2 regions of the Bacillus sp. SCT118 genome follow, and region 1 is predicted to be linked to the other one. Evidence: a T-box and tRNA genes for the amino acid it is inferred to sense, from the RefSeq annotation. Region 1 holds a T-box; the other holds one or more tRNA genes.

Region 1 (8,548 bases):
CAGCATGTTGCCGAACTCTTCTGTTTCCACCATTTCTAAATGCTGAAACTCCGTTTGTTCTGTATGTAACGTCTTGTTAACCTTCATCGTAATGCCAAAGTTTTTCGTCTGCTTCTCTGTGTACCAAAGTTCGCTCAATTGTCATCTCCCTTTCGAGGCTGTATTCATTTATTGTAAGCGTCTTATCAGCTTTTATTCTCGGTTGAAATCTCATTTTCACCTAAGGAAAAAGTATAGAGGATGGCGGGGAAAAAGTAAAGATGCGTCCTGTTCTGCGATGTTTAAAAACGATCTTTTTTTCTCATAATAGTAGAAACATAAAAAAAGGGGGGAACCCGTTGTGGATGCAATGACAAATAAACGGCTGAGACTGACGCTGAAAACCGTTCGCGCCTTTATCTTTTTAGGGGCTTTTGCGGCCTTGGCGGCAGCTGCCGTGTTTATGACTGTCATCTTGATAGCCAAATACCAGGGCGCTCCCTCGGTGCAAGTGCCGCAATCCACGATTTTGTATGCGAGTGACGGCTCAAAGCTCGGGGAAACGAACTACGGCGAAAAGCGCTATTGGGTCCCCTTAAAGGACATGAATCCGACGATCGTAAAAGCGACAGTGGCGATTGAGGACCAGAATTTCTACGATCATCACGGCTTTGATTATAAACGCATGGCCGGCGCGGCGCTTGCTGACCTGAAAGCATTTGCCAAGGTTCAGGGTGCAAGCACCATCACCCAGCAATATGCGAGAAACTTATACCTTGAACACGACAAAACGTGGAAACGGAAATGGAATGAGGCGTTCTATACGATCCGTCTGGAACAAAACTATTCTAAGGACGAGATATTAGAAGGCTATTTAAATACGATTTACTACGGACACGGCGCCTACGGCATTGAAGCAGCTTCCCGCCTGTATTTCGGCAAGCATGCCAAAAACCTGACGGATGCGGAGGCGGCGCTTCTGGCAGGAATCCCGAAAGGACCTTCCGGCTATTCACCGTATGTCAATGAGACGAAGGCCAAGGAGCGCCAGAAAACGATTGTGCGGATGATGGAAAAGCAGCAGATGATCAGCCAAAAGAAAGCGGATGAACTGATCAAGGAACCTCTTTCCTATCAGCCTTTGAATAAACAAGTTTCCAAGAGAAAGGCTCCTTATTTCTATGACAATGCGATGAGAGAGCTGGAGAAAAAGCTCGGCATGACACGGGAGCAAATTGAAACGAGCGGGTTAAACGTCTATACAACGGTAGATAAACGGATGCAGCGCATCGCCGAGGAGACCATTACCGAAACGGTTAACGCGGGCTCTGACATTCAAGTCGGGTTTTCAGCCATTGATCCCCGCACCGGAAACGTTCTCGCTCTTGTCGGCGGCAGGGATTATCAAAAAAGCCCGTTTGACCGGACGACACAGGCGAAGCGCCAGCCTGCTTCGACGATCAAGCCGCTGCTGTACTATAAAGCGATTCAGAGCGGATTTACGCCAGTCACTTTGATGAAAAGCGAAGAAACCGAGTTTCAAATTGACGCAAAGGGAGAAACCTATTCTCCAAGCAACTATAACGGATACTATGCCAACAAGCCGATTACGCTTCTGCAGGCGCTGGCGCTTTCCGACAATATCTACGCTGTGAAAACGCATCTTTTTCTCGGCACGAACAAACTTGTAAAGACGGCAAAGGAATTTGGCATTACCGCCCATCTTCAAGCACTGCCGTCTCTGGCACTCGGCACCGAACCCGTACGCCCGATTGAGATGGTCAACGCCTATGCCATGCTCGCAAATGGCGGAAAGAAAATCGAACCGACTTTTATTTCAAGGGTAACGGACGCAGCCGGCCACGTGCTGTACGAAAACCCGAATCAGCATAAACAGGTGCTTGATGAAAAAGCCGCTTTTGTCACAGCGAGTATGATGACAGGCATGTTTGATACCGATTTAAATGGATATACGTCGGTTACGGGGCGAACGATAGCCAACCGCCTGACAAGAACGTATGCCGGAAAATCAGGAACCACCAGCGCAGACAGCTGGATGATCGGCTTCAATCCGAAGCTGGCCGCAGGTGTTTGGACCGGCTATGACAAAAACAGCACCATCGACTCGGTCGAAGAAAAAAGCTATGCTAAAACCATTTGGGCGGACTTCATGGAGGACGCGCTCAAAGGCGAACCAGAAACCGCGTTCAAGCCGCCAAAAGGCGTAACCGGTGTGTACATTGATCCGGAAACAGGCTACTCATCAGGTCCCGGCTGTGCCGCTAAGCATTACACATATTTTGTGAAAGGCACAGAACCAGCAAACGTGTGCTACGGGGCAGAACCCGCAAAACAAACAAAAGACCGGCTTCCATCCAAAGAAAAGCCCGCTTCCGAGAAAAAGTGGTGGGACAAATGGCTGGGGCGACATCATTGAAAATAACCCGGCTCCTCGGAGGCCGGGTTATTCGTATGGTTCCTTCATAATCGATGGAAGAATGTTAGACAATCGAGCTGAACAATCAGTTTTGGGATAAAGTGGTGAATTTCTTATTTCTTCGACGCCGGCTTTCATCTCCCAGTCGCCGACTCATATCCCCCTAAAAAATGAAAAACCCCGAGTCTTGTTTCGGCTCGGGATTTTCCATGTCCTATTTCTGTATCACCAGTTTACTCAATGTTTACGAAAAATATCTCAAATACTTTAAAAGTTCACAGAAAATTCATAAATTAATTGTTTTCCGGAAGCAGGCTCGTTTTTAACTCATCTGAGGAACGGTCCCATAGGCCCTGATCATGCTTTTTCAGAAATTCGCCTAGTACACGCTTCGAGCTGTCGTCCATTTTATCAACGATGATTTTCCGTTTCATGGATTTATCCATCAAATTCACATGCTCAGGCAGCGACTTGTAGCCTCTTCTGATGCTTCTGTCGACCGTCATTTCACAGGCTGTCACACCAGCGTAATAAGGCCCCTCTTCTTTTCTGTCAATCGTTACCCACACAAGCCAGTATGGTTTTCCGTTCGGAACTTCTTCTTTATTCGGGAGAAATTTAATTCCTTTTTCAACGGTGCTGCGGGCATGCATGGCGCCGATGTCTACGAACGCTTCTTTTTCCTCTACATCAACGAATACGGGAGAAATGTTATCAAGGCTGAGTGCCCCTACGCCAAAACCACCGTGTCCGTCTGTCGGATCACTTTTGATAATATTAAACCCGATTGATTTTTTCTTTTTTTCTTCCATGAAGTTCTACCTCCTACAAAAGCGGTTGAAATATCGCTGAAAACAGCTTTAAAATCGAATCTCTTCCTGCATTGAGCATCGGCCACAGCACGTAAGATCCGAGCGGTGTCACAAACAGCACCAAAAATACGATAAAGCCGTAGCTCTCCGCCTGCGTCATTTTGGCACGCACGCCCGGCGGAACGAGATCTTCTATAATTCGATAGCCATCGAGCGGAGGAAGCGGCAGCAGATTAAATAAAAACAAGACAAGATTCAGCTGTATCCAAATAGAAAAAAACTGATCCAGCCCCGTGCTGAACGCCGCAAGCATTTCCATTCCGTACGCATGCATCAACACTAACAAAAAGAAACCAATAAACGCAAGAATCAGGTTACTGACGGGCCCGGCTATAGATACGAGCACACCGGCAAGCCGGGGTTTCTTAAAGAAGCGGCGATTCACGGGAATGGGGCGCGCCCACCCGAAGCCGGCCACCAAAATCAAAATGGTTCCGAACGGATCAAGGTGTTTAATGGGATTCAGCGTCAGTCTTCCTTGTTTTTTCGCCGTATCGTCACCGAATTTGTATGCGACATAAGCGTGGGCAAGCTCGTGCATCGTAAACGACACAATTAGCGTGATGACGAGGTATGGCATTAAAGATAACGGATAATATAAGAAACGGTCCAAGTGAGATATCCCTCTTTCTCAAAATGCAAGAATTTACTTTATTCAGTATACTATAAGAAGCCTCTTTTTCTAAAGAGAGGAAACGAGATAAAGGAGGATTCAGCACCCATGCCATACGTAACTGTCAAAATGCTCGAAGGCCGTACAGACGAGCAAAAACGCAATCTTGTCGAGAAAGTAACAGAAGCCGTAAAGGAAACAACCGGTGCTTCTGAAGAAAAAATTGTTGTCTTTATAGAAGAAATGAGAAAAGACCATTATGCCGTCGCAGGCAAACGCCTGAGCGATATGGAATAATCTCTATAAAGCCGGCGCTTCGCGCACCGGCTTTTATTATCCCTATTGAGCCAGCTTCGCAATAATCGCCAAGAACGTCTCTTTCTCTTCGGCTGTTAAACGTTCAAACATGCCGTCAATCAGCTGCTGGCGGTTTTCGATCATTTGTTCAGCCGCTCCCCGGCCCGATTCAGAAAGCGTAATCCATACAGTGCGGCGGTCATTGTTATTTCTGGATCTCTCAATAAACCCTTCCTGCTCTAAATGATTCAGAGCTGTGGTCGTGGCAGAGGGAGACAGTGTGACCTCCTTCAAAATATCCTTTATGGTGCAGCTCCCATGTCTGTATATGATCCGCAGAATAAACCCTCTTACATTATTCACGTGTTTCGGAACGGTGGCTTCATCTAATTGCTTCGTGCTTTTCAAATATTTTGTAAGTGCGTGATCCAGCAAATTTGCTTCCAGTTTGTCATGGTCCATGTCAATTTCCCCATTTCGAGATGCATTCATAACATACGAACGATATGATTTACTTATTATTTTACTGATTCCGAATAGGGAAAGTCAAAAAAGCAAAATGTGAATTCACAGCTTTTATCCTACATGCCTCGATTTTCCACCTGTTTCACAAGCTTATCTTTGAATGTCTGAAAAGGAACATGTTCATTCTGCTGATGTCCGAATCGGCGGACGTTTACCGCATCCTCCTGCTCCTCATGATCTCCAAGCACCAGCACGTACGGGATTTTCTGCACCTGCGATTCTCTGATTTTATAGCCCAGCTTCTCATTGCGCTCATCAATGCCGGCTCTTATCCCCACCTGCTTCAGCTCCGCCTGCACTTTTCTGCAATAGTCTAAGTGAACGTGCGAAACCGGTATGATTTGAACCTGGAGCGGTGCGAGCCAGACTGGAAAAGCCCCGCCGTAATGCTCGATCAAAATGCCGAAGAAACGGTCGATTGAGCCGAAAACCGCTCTGTGGATGACAACGGGACGAACCTTCTCATTGAGTTCGTTGATATATGTTAAATCAAATTTTTCCGGCATTTGAAAATCAAGCTGAATTGTCGCGCATTGGTGGCTCCGTTTCAGGGCATCTTTTATGTGGAAATCAATTTTCGGCCCGTAAAACGCCCCATCACCTTCATTGATCTCATAAGAGAGGCCAAGCTCCTCAAGGACGCGTGCTAAGGCACATTCCGACGCTTCCCAAAGGCTGTCATCGCCTAATGAATCCTCCGGGCGAGTCGAAAGCTCAACTGAATACTCGAAACCAAATGTCCGATATACCTCATCAATCAGCCGAATCGCTTCTTTGATCTCACTCTCAATCTGATCCTCCCGAACGAAAATATGGGCGTCATCCTGACAGAACGTCCGAACGCGAAGCATTCCGTTTAAAGCGCCGCTGTATTCATGGCGGTGCACCTGTCCGAATTCCGCCATGCGAATCGGCAGATCCCGATAAGAATACAGGCTGTTTTTAAAAATGAGCATATGGCCGGGACAATTCATCGGCTTCATTGCGAACCTTGTATCATCCACTTCTGAAAAGTACATATTGTCGCGATAATGGTCCCAATGGCCTGACTGCTCCCATAACCGCTGATTCATCATAAACGGCGTACGCACCTCATCGTAGCCGGCATTTGTTTGCAGCTCACGCGAGAAGCGCTCCAGCTCATTGCGGACAATCTGCCCTTTCGGCAAATAAAACGGCATCCCCGGCGCTTCTTCAGAAAACATAAACAGCCCTAACTGTTTGCCGAGCTTGCGATGGTCTCGTTTTGCCGCTTCTTCCAGCATATGCAGGTGCGCATCCAAATCTTTTTTCTTTTGAAACGCAACCCCGTACACCCGCTGCAGGACTTCATTTTTGCTGTCTCCGCGCCAATAAGCGCCTGATACTCTTGTCAGTTTGAACGCCTTGATCATTCCTGTAGAAGGGAGGTGCGGCCCGCGGCACAGGTCAACGAATTCCCCTTGCTGGTACAGTGTGATATCCTCCCCACGCGGAATATCCTTTAAAATCTCAAGCTTGAGCCGCTCGTCTTTTTGTGCAAACAGCTCTTCAGCCTCTTCGTAAGAAACCTCCATACGTTTGATTTCAAGGTTTTCATTTATTATGTTTTTCATTTCTTTTTCGATGGCCTCTAAGTCTCCTGATGCCAAGCTTTTCCCCAGCTTCATGTCATAGTAGAAGCCGTCTAAAATCACAGGCCCTACCCCCAATGACACTTCGCCGTACAGCCGTTTTACTGCTTGGGCCAGCACGTGCGCTGTTGTGTGGCGAAGCACCTGCAAGCCTTCTTGTGAATCGAGTGTGACAATCGAAAGCTCAGCATCTTCCTCCAGCTTGAAACTGAGATCAACAAGCTTGCCGTTGACCTGACCTGCGGCCGCTTTCTTTTGCAGACTGGAACTGATAGAACCAGCCGCTTCTTTGATTGTGATGCCTTTCGGATATTCCTGGATCTGTCCGTCCGGAAGCTGAATGTGTACATGTTTACTCATTTTAGAACACTCCTTATTCATTGTTGTATATAAAAAAACACACCCGTCCCGCAGATAGGGACGAGTGTGTGATTAACCCGTGGTTCCACCCAAGTTCCCGACAAATACTATGTTGTCGGCTCGGTGCTGTAACGCAGCATAGACGGCATTGGATACTTCAGTTCCCCAATGCTGCTCCAAGGCGGTAAATGATATTCCTAAGCTGGGAAGCTCTCACCTTTCCTTCCCTCTCTGAAAACCGTAACTATCATTCGTGTCCTTTTCATCGCATGTATTCAATTCATAAAAAAACACACCCGTCCCACAGATAGGGACGAGTGTGTGATTAACCCGTGGTTCCACCCAAGTTCCCGACAAATACTATATTGTCGGCTCGGTGCTGTAACGCAGCATAGACGGCATTGGATACTTCAGTTCCCCAATGCTGCTCCAAGGCGGTAAATGATATTCCTAAGCTGGGAAGCTCTCACCTTTCCTTCCCTCTCTGAAAACCGTAACTATCATTCGTGTCCTTTTCAACGCATTTATGTAGTTCATATAAAAAAACACACCCATCCCTCTAAAAGGGACGAATGTGTTGATCATCCGTGGTTCCACCCAAATTCCCGATCAATTACACATGGTGATCGGCTTGAAGATGCTGTAACGCAGCATGACGGTATCAGATACTTGTTTTCCCCGATACGGCTCAAAGGCGGTAAGCTGCTTTCCCTGCGTTAGGAAGATCTCAGCTGTCCTTCCCTCTCTGGAAACCGTAAAAAGCATCTCGTGTCCTTATCAGTGCCTGTTGTTTCAATAATTTTTTATATCTTACTATATATTCCCACAAAGCGCAATCAGTGATTTACATTTTTTTCTGACGCAACAGTTCCGTTATGGGCAACCAGAAACAGCCATACAAGCAATGCAGCGAGGCTGTATGCCGCTCCCATCATCAAAAACGTAAACCCGGCACCGGCATACCAAGTGGCGGACAGATGAATAATCACCCCGGTTATCGCTACGCCGACCAAGGCTCCGATTTGCCGGTTTGTATTTAACGCCGCACCGGCGATATTCGCATGTCTTTGCCCGGCAGCCTGCATGATCACAGTTGTCATGGCAGGAACTGTAATACCGGTACAGAGGTTCATAACAGACATCAATACCGCCAGCTGCCAATAAGGAAAATCCGGAGAAATCAGCACAAACAACAGCAATGCAATGATACAGCTGACCGCCATTGATACAAACATAAGCTGCCCGGCTTCAAACCGATTCGCCAGACGGGCAAACAGCAGATTGCCGATCACGAAGACCGCCATCATCGGCAGCAGCTCCACTCCAGCCATAAAGGAACTTGCGCCTCCTGCTTCCTGCAAAAAAAGGCTGAGCATAAACATGCCGCCAAAAAGGGCGAAATTCAGCAAAAACCCGATAAATTGGGCAGCTGAGAAGCGGCCGCTTTTGTATAAGGACGCCGGCAGGATGGGTGCTTTTGCAGAAATTTCCCGCAGCAAAAACAGCACAAATGCCAAAATCGCTGCAGTAAATGCTACAAGAATCACTGGCGAGCGCCAGCCCACTGAAGGCCCCTGTATCAAAGCATAGGAAAGAAACCCGAGAGCCATCATGCCAAGCAGATGCCCAACGATGTTCACGCGGCTGCTTTTTCCCGGAACGCGGCTGAGGATTCGGTAAGCTGAAATGAGCGCAGCAGCCCCTATTGGCACATTGATCAGAAAAATACTCTGCCAGCCCGCCAACTGTACCAGCACTCCCCCGATAAAGGGCCCAAGGCCTGAAGCGGCGGAAACAAGCGCGGCCCACAGCCCAAACATTCTCGCCCGCACCCGCTCATCAGGATAAGAGG
Region 2 (8,548 bases), 560 kb from region 1:
AGCCTTTTTCACGGCGCTTGTCGAGCCTTTTATCGTGACATTAACCGTTTGCGGAACACCCGTCACGACGTAATTTTCATCATCATAATACGCTTTAACCGGAATATCAGTCAGAGTTGCTTCATCAGTTGTTGATGTCGGAAAGAAAGATTCACCCGGTTTTTTCGGAGTCGGTGCTTGGTTGCTGTTAACCGCCACATAAAGCAAGAGCGCGAAAAGCAGAGCAATGATTTTCACAGCCCAGCGGTTGTTTAAGAATTTATCCATTTTTCTTGCCCCTCCAATACCAGCGGTTAGAAGAAGTGTCTCTGGTGTTTTTCTTAAACTCGGCTTCAAGCATTTCTTTCAGCGCTTCTTCTGTAAGCTCTCTGTGAAGGTCGCCGTTCTTTGCCACACTGACGCCGCCGGTCTCTTCAGACACAATAATCGTCAAACTGTCTGTTACTTCACTGATACCGACAGCTGCTCTGTGCCGCGTGCCCAGTTCTTTTGAAATAAACGGGCTCTCAGAAAGCGGCAGATAACAGGCGGCCGCGGCAATTTCATTATTTTTCATAATCACCGCACCGTCGTGAAGCGGGGTGTTTGGGATAAAAATATTGATCAGCAGCTCAGAGCTGACTTTGGCATTCAGTGGTATGCCGGTTTCAATATAATCCCCCATTCCAGTATCCCGCTCAATGGTCAGCAGGGCGCCTATACGGCGTTTCGCCATATAATTGATCGCTTTTGTAATGGCCTCAATCGTTTTCTGCTGCGCTTCTTCAACAGGCGTGCCGCTCCTCGAAAAAAAGCGGCCGCGGCCTAGCTGTTCAAGCGCTCTTCTCAGCTCAGGCTGAAAAATAATAATAATTGCTAAAAATCCCCATGTTATCGCTTGGTCCATCAGCCATTGAAGTGTGCTGAGGCCCAAATATTGGCTGGCCATACGAACAAGCACGATGACTACAATTCCTTTTAACAGCTGAACCGCTTTCGTGCCGCGTATCACCATAATCAATTTATATATCACATACCAAACAAGGAGAATATCAACGGCATTGCCGAGGTACTGCAAAAAAGGGATATCCTCAAAAGCCATTTCCTCGTCCTCCAAGATTTCAGTCATTTCGTATTTTGTGTTTTACGTGTTACGCATATGTACTTTACATAGCGAGCCCATTATACCACATTTCGATTTAGCAAGTGAAATGTGCCAGCCCTCTCAGCCCGCAAAAAAAGAGCAAAGCGGCTAACGCGCTTTACTCTTCTCCGTTCGGACTGAATGCATCGAGTACACTTTTCCCCGCAGACTTCATCTTGTACCATGTCCAGTCGAATAATTGATTGATTTCTTCAATCTGACCGGTGACTTGTCCAGCAGAGGCCATATACTTTTCGCCGTTTACGACGGTTACATCCCCGTCTATTTTGCCTTTAATAATCAGCTTGCCGTTTTTGACAGTGACATCACCTTTGACCGTCTCACCTTCTGGCACGGTCACAGTATGGTTATGAACCACAAGATTCGGCTGCTTGGATACGCTGAAATTGTGGTCATTATGCCAGCTGTTAAAAAAACCTCCGCCCATCAAAATGATGAATACCGCAGCAGCTGCGATAACGGGATGGGTTCTGAACCATCTTTTTACAGAAGCTCTTTTCTTCTCCTTAGGCAATTTTGCCATGACATTAGCGGTAAAATCCGCGGGGGCTTCGACATGCGATGTGCTCCGTACGAGCGCTATGGATTTCTCCATCTCGTAAAAATGCTTTCTGCATTTCTCGCATGTCTCCAGATGTTCATTTAATACGTGTTCATCTTTTGGAAGGATATCTCCATCAAGATGCATATGCATAAGCTGCACAATTTGTTCAGGACAGCTCATTTCATCACCCCACTTAAAGATCCCTTAATTGTTTTCTAAGAGCCTCTCTGCCTCTGTGAATCCGCGTTTTCACAGTCCCCACAGGAATGTTTAGAATCTCCCCGATTTCAATTAATGAGAGTTCGTCAATATACTTTAATACGATGACTGTTCTGTATTTGTCAGGAAGCTTTAAAATTTTCTGCTGTATCGTGTTTGAGAGCTCCAGCGACACAACTGCATCTTCAGGCAAAACACCATCTGCGGCGATTTGAGAATACATGGTCAAGCCTTCCGTACCAGCCACCTCTGCATCGAGGTAATAATCCGGCTTCTTTTTGCGAATGCGGTCAATGGTCAAATTGGTCGCGATTCGATAAAGCCAAGTTGAAAATTTCCGGTTAATATCAAAACTGTCGATATTAACGTACGCTCTGATGAAAGCTTCCTGTGCAATATCCTCCGCCTCATGCACATTGCCAAGCATACGGTAGCAAAGCTGATAAATTTTATCTTTGTAAATATCTACGATGTCCGCAAATGCATCCTGGTCGCCTTTTTTGACTTGTTTAATTCTTTTTTTAATCATCATTTCCATATTTATCTAACCTCTGCCTTCACCGGTCTGTATGTATACGAGCTTCGTTTCAAAAGGTTTCAATTTTTTTATAAAATAAGTTTATCAAATTTTTGGCAGGGTGTAGATGGTAATTCGTGAATAAACTACCTTAACATATTTTTAAAATTATTATACAGACTGAACAGTTAGAAGTTGGAATGATTTTTCCAAAAGAAAAAAGACACCTTTTGATCAAAGGTGTCTGTGACTGGGCTAGCTGGATTCGAACCAACGCATGACGGAGTCAAAGTCCGTTGCCTTACCGCTTGGCTATAGCCCAATAATGGTGGAGGGGGGCAGATTCGAACTGCCGAACCCTGAGGGAGCGGATTTACAGTCCGCCGCGTTTAGCCACTTCGCTACCCCTCCACATAAAATTTTGAAAAAACAGTGCCGGCAAGAGGACTTGAACCCCCAACCTACTGATTACAAGTCAGTTGCTCTACCAATTGAGCTACACCGGCAAGATGGTGGAGGATGACGGGCTCGAACCGCCGACCCTCTGCTTGTAAGGCAGATGCTCTCCCAGCTGAGCTAATCCTCCAAATGGTGACCCGTACGGGATTCGAACCCGTGTTACCGCCGTGAAAGGGCGGTGTCTTAACCGCTTGACCAACGGGCCGTTGTGTTCTCGTCGAGCTGACAAAAGTTATTATATACAGGTCACCCCCTGTTTGTAAAGAGGAAAATTAAATTTTTTATTTTCAAACTTTTTAACTCCTTTTTTAACTGAAAAAGCCTCCCAACTAAAGCCATTTATTTTATGATAGAGACAAGCAAAGCAAGAGAGGAGAAACCAATATGATTCTAGTCAGTTCTTGCCTTGGAGGCATTGAATGCAGATATAACGGCTCTCACGCAGCGTCGGAGAAAATCAGAAAACTCGTCGATGAAAAGAAAGCAGTCATGGCTTGCCCTGAGCTTCTCGGCGACTTCTCTACCCCACGCGAACCCGCAGAAATCATAGGAGGCACCGGCGAGGATGTCCTCAATGGAACAGCGAAAATCGTGACAGCTTCAGGAGAAGACGTCACAGAACTATATATGGAAGGCGCCGCGAAAACATTGGCTTACGCAAAAGAAATCAACGCTTCTGCCGTCATATTAAAAGAAAACAGTCCATCTTGCGGAAGCGGGTTTATCTATAACGGCACATTCTCTGGCAAAAAAATCACCGGCAACGGAGTAACCGCCGCATTGTTAAAACAAGCGGGCTACCGCGTCATTTCGGAAAACGAGCTTGACGACATATTGTAAGGAGGCCACCCCATGACTCAAGACATTTCTTTATCCTTCTATAAGCCTGAACACTTGCCCGAGCTTCAATCATTCACGCTCACTAATGATGACAAACGCTTTACCTCCCTCCCGAAAGAGGTGCTGTCTCAGGCTCTGGGCATACAGGACCGATACCCGGTTGTCATCTTAAAAGACGACCTTCCAGTCGGTTTTTTCATTTTACATGCATCAAAAGAAACGCTTGCTTCCTATTCTAACAATCCATTTGCTTTACTGCTCAGCTCCCTGTCTTTAAACGCTGTGCACCACGGAAAAGGCTATGCGAAAAAAGCCATGATTTTGCTTCCCGCTTTTGTGAGCGGATATTTTCCATGGTGCGACGAAATCATCTTGGCCGTCAATCATCTGAACATACGCGCAAAACACCTTTATATGAAAAGCGGGTTCCTTGATAAAGGACGGCGAAGAATCGGGCCGCTTGGAGAACAGTTGATCCTTCATCATTTCTTATAGTCTTGAGTGAAATAAAATTTCAAAAATTTAAAAACATAGTTGAAATATCATAACAGAAATGAATATACTGAACATTGAGATATATCATTTTAAAACAGGGGGCATCCTCATGTCAGAACCATTAAACCTTCACCGTCTTACAACGGAATCACGCAATAGTCAAACAGTTGAAATCCACAAAGCAAACACTCTCGGCATCCTCAAAATGATCAACAACGAAGATATGAAAGTCGCTGCAGCCGTTCAGGAGGTTCTCCCCGACATCAAAACAGCTGTAGACTGCGCATATGAATCGTTTCAAAATGGAGGCCGGCTCATATATACAGGCGCCGGCACAAGCGGCAGACTCGGCGTCATGGATGCTGTTGAATGTCCTCCCACCTACAGCGTAAGCCCTGATCAGGTCATCGGAATCATGGCTGGAGGCCCCAAAGCCTTTTTACAGGCAGCAGAGGGCATTGAAGACAGTGAGGAAGCAGGAGGTGAAGATTTAAGAAACATACAGCTCACTTCAAATGACACCGTCATTGCCATCGCAGCAAGCGGCCGCACACCGTACGCCGCAGGCGCCCTAAGATACGCCCGCAAAGTCGGAGCACACACCATCGCCCTTACTTGCAATGAAAATTCCGCCATCAGCAAGGATGCGGATCACAGCATTGAGGTTGTCGTCGGACCTGAGGCCATTACAGGATCAACACGTATGAAAGCCGCAACCGCTCATAAAATGATTCTAAACATGATATCTACCGCTGTAATGGTCAAAATCGGCAAGGTTTACGAAAACTTGATGGTAGACGTCAACGTCAGCAACAAAAAACTAAAAGAACGCGCCATCAGCATCATCCAAAGCCTTACAAATGCTTCATACGACACAGCCAGGCACACCCTGGAACAAGCCGATCATCACGTCAAAACAGCAATCGTCATGCTCAAAACAAGCACAGATCAGAAACAAGCAAAGACATTACTCGATGAAGCAAACGGTTTCATTGACAAAGCAATCGAACATTACCATCCATGATAAGGAGAGAACTAGAATGGCCACAGGCGGTTTAGCGATCATCCAATCAATGAAGCATAAGCTCCCTCCATCCGAGCGCAAACTTGCAGATTATATCCTAGCCCATCCTCACAAAGCAATCGAAAGCACCGTCAACGAAATTAGCGCCTTAGCCAATTCAAGTGACGCTGCCGTCATCAGGCTCTGCAAATCACTCGGTTTAAAAGGATTTCAAGATTTAAAAATGAGAGTAGCGGGCGATCTGGCAAAGCCAACTTTTCAGGGCTACCGGGATATTGTTCCCCACGAGCCGCTGCCCTCCATTTCCGAAAAAACGGCCGGCAATGCCATTCAAGCCATTCAGGATACTTCAGACCTGATGGACTACAAAGAGCTTGAACGAGCGGTTTCTCTGCTTCTCAAAGCTCATACCGTGCATTTTATCGGCCTCGGGGCTTCCGGCATTGTCGCCAAGGACGCCCAGCAAAAGTGGCTTCGCATTCATAAACAAGCAACCGCGTTTACAGACACTCATCTTGTGGCATCTTTAATCGCAAATGCAGATAAAGACGACATCGTATTCGCCATTTCGTTTTCAGGAGAGACACAGGAAATCATTGAACTGTTCGCCATGGCCAAGGAAAAAGGCATCACAACGATCAGCCTCACACAATTCAGTCAGACATCCGTCTCCGCACTGGCTGATGTCCCTTTGTATACAGCCCATTCCAATGAAGCCTTGATTCGAAGTGCAGCCACTTCCTCCCGCCTCGCCCAGCTTTTTATAATTGATGTTTTGTTTTTAGGCATGGCGGCTGAGCAGTATGAAACGACAACCGGTTATATCGATAAAACGAGAGCAGCCATACAATCTATGAGAATAAAATAAGGCATCTTGAAGGGGAGGGGTTTTAATGAGCAAAGAAAATAACTACCATCATCTCGCACAGAAAATCCTTGAGCTATGCGGAGGAAAATCCAATATTTCTTCATATACGCATTGCATGACACGCCTGCGCATTACGCCTTACGATGAAAGCAAAGCGGATGCTCAGGCTTTAAGAAAGCTTGACGGCGTATTGGGGGTCGTTGAAGCTGAAACCTTACAAATTATCCTCGGCACAGGAGTCGTCAATCATGTTACAGCTGCTTTCTCAAAGCTCGTGTCAGCAGCAGAAGAAAGTGCCGATGTCAAAGAAGCAGCGGCCAAAAAGAAAGCCGATATCAATCGAAAAAACGCCACTCCTTTTAAACTTTTCTTACGTAAAATTGCCAGCATTTTTATCCCTCTTATTCCCGCTCTAGTCGCTTCCGGTTTAATTACTGGGATTACCAAAGCAATTATTCAAGCAGGCTGGCTCTCTGCAGACTCACAAATTGCGGTTATCCTGACAGTCATCGGATCAGGGCTGTTCACTTATCTCGGCATTCTCGTTGGTATTAACGCTTCGAAAGAATTTGGCGGGACACCCGCACTTGGGGCTTTGGCCGGGATCTTGATTATCAATCCGGAGATCGCAAAAATCAGTTTATTTGGAGAAGAGCTTCTCCCGGGCAGGGGAGGTCTGATCGGCGTCCTTTTCGCAGCCATATTCATTGCTTACACCGAACAATTTATTCGCCGTTTTATTCCTCAATCACTCGATATCATTGTCACACCCACCGTTTCACTGTTAATCACCGGAATCGTAACGTATGTCGTATTTATGCCTTTAGGCGGATTCATTTCTGATGCCATTACATCCGGCCTACTGTCCATCCTGGACATCGGCGGCATCGCTGCGGGCTTTATTCTGGGCGCAACCTTCCTTCCTCTCGTCGTAACCGGACTGCATCAAGGCTTGACGCCTGTGCACATGGAACTAATCAATTCAATTGGCAATGACCCTCTGCTCCCTATTTTGGCTATGGGAGGTGCAGGACAGGTAGGCGCGGCCTTTGCCGTCTTCGTGAAGACGAAAAAAACAACACTGAGGAAAGCAATCGCCGGCGGGCTTCCATCGGGACTGCTCGGCATTGGTGAACCGCTTATTTTCGGAGTGACGCTGCCGCTTGGCCGTCCGTTTTTAACAGCATGTTTAGGAGCTGGAATCGGCGGCGCCTTTCAAGCTTATTTTCAAGTAGCCACCATTGCGATTGGTGTCTCCGGACTGCCGCTTTCCTTTCTAGTCCTGCCTTCGCAAATCATTTTGTATATCATTGGGCTCTTTATTTCCTACGCGGCCGGCTTTTTATTAACCTATGCATTCGGATATAAAGATGAAATGGCTTCACAGTTCGATTAAATTGTTTCTGTATTAGGGATAGTAAACGGGATAGAAGCACAGAAAGGGGCTAGCCTGTGAAAACAAAGACACTGTTCATATTCAGTGCCATTTTAACCCTATCGATATTCGCGCCAAATGAAACCTTCGCACAAACAGCAGACAACTTGGTTGAGCCGAAAACCATAAATGCAGAAACTGCACAATTCTCGACGAAGAAGCTAAGGAAGGTAGATCAGATGATAGAACGGGATATTGCAGCAGGATTTCCAGGCGCCGTTCTTGTGGTGGTGAAGGATGGACGCATCATAAAAAAAGCAGCATACGGCTACAGTAAAAAGTACGAAGGATCAGAACTACTGCGCCGTCCGGCCAAAATGAAAACCCGCACGATGTTTGACTTAGCCTCAAATACAAAAATGTACGCAACAAATTTTGCATTGCAGCGCTTAGTCAGCCAAGGAAAACTTGACGTCTATGAAAAAGTTTCTGCATATTTGCCGGGTTTCAAGGATCAGCCGGGTGACCTCATAAAAGGAAAAGACAAGATACGTGTCATCGATGTCCTCCAGCACCAATCAGGGCTCCCATCAAGCTTTTACTTTTACACGCCGGAAAAAGCCGGCAAGTACTATTCCCAGGAACGGGACAAAACGATTGAATATTTGACGAAAATTCCACTCGATTATCAAACTGGGACAAAGCACGTATACAGTGACATTGGATATATGCTACTCGGATGTATTGTCGAAAAACTCACCGGCAAACCGCTTGATGTCTACACGGAGCAAGAGCTCTACAAACCGCTCAGGCTGAAGCATACCTTGTACAATCCGCTGCAAAAGGGCTTTAAACCGAAACAGTTCGCAGCTACTGAACGCATGGGCAATACACGTGACGGCGTTATTCAATTCCCTAACATCCGCACAAACTCGCTGCAAGGAGAAGTGCATGACGAAAAAGCGTTTTACTCAATGGATGGCGTGTCTGGGCATGCCGGATTGTTCTCAAATGCAGATGATATGGCCATACTGCTGCAAGTCATGTTAAACAAAGGTTCATA

Evidence for each region. The T-box of region 1 lies ahead of thrS (threonine--tRNA ligase). A T-box ahead of a tRNA ligase gene usually reads a tRNA of that ligase, here a tRNA-Thr.
Region 2: it encodes a tRNA-Thr, which carries the amino acid that the T-box ahead of thrS (threonine--tRNA ligase) is inferred to sense. The anticodon was not compared.

Annotation. Positions count from the first base shown of each region.
Region 1 covers NZ_CP191225.1:363,733-372,280, reverse strand. The annotation lists gene speE (spermidine synthase) at 1-138, opposite strand, end outside; gene ACQVGT_RS01865 (transglycosylase domain-containing protein) at 341-2,416, shown strand; gene ACQVGT_RS01860 (YwhD family protein) at 2,710-3,228, opposite strand; gene ACQVGT_RS01855 (site-2 protease family protein) at 3,242-3,901, opposite strand; gene thmT (2-hydroxymuconate tautomerase) at 4,010-4,198, shown strand; gene ACQVGT_RS01845 (MarR family transcriptional regulator) at 4,241-4,660, opposite strand; gene thrS (threonine--tRNA ligase) at 4,780-6,696, opposite strand; T-box leader at 6,750-6,971, opposite strand; T-box leader at 7,003-7,224, opposite strand; T-box leader at 7,258-7,486, opposite strand; gene ACQVGT_RS01835 (MFS transporter) at 7,533-8,548, opposite strand, start outside.
Region 2 covers NZ_CP191225.1:3,837,351-3,845,898, forward strand. The annotation lists gene cdaR (CdaA regulatory protein CdaR) at 1-267, opposite strand, end outside; gene cdaA (diadenylate cyclase CdaA) at 260-1,081, opposite strand; gene rsiW (anti-sigma-W factor RsiW) at 1,242-1,868, opposite strand; gene sigW (RNA polymerase sigma factor SigW) at 1,882-2,445, opposite strand; tRNA gene ACQVGT_RS19625 (tRNA-Gln) at 2,675-2,746, opposite strand; tRNA gene ACQVGT_RS19630 (tRNA-Tyr) at 2,751-2,835, opposite strand; tRNA gene ACQVGT_RS19635 (tRNA-Thr) at 2,858-2,930, opposite strand; tRNA gene ACQVGT_RS19640 (tRNA-Val) at 2,935-3,010, opposite strand; tRNA gene ACQVGT_RS19645 (tRNA-Glu) at 3,014-3,088, opposite strand; gene ACQVGT_RS19650 (2-thiouracil desulfurase family protein) at 3,268-3,723, shown strand; gene ACQVGT_RS19655 (GNAT family N-acetyltransferase) at 3,736-4,218, shown strand; gene murQ (N-acetylmuramic acid 6-phosphate etherase) at 4,328-5,242, shown strand; gene ACQVGT_RS19665 (MurR/RpiR family transcriptional regulator) at 5,259-6,110, shown strand; gene ACQVGT_RS19670 (PTS transporter subunit EIIC) at 6,136-7,506, shown strand; gene amiE (N-acetylmuramoyl-L-alanine amidase) at 7,563-8,548, shown strand, end outside.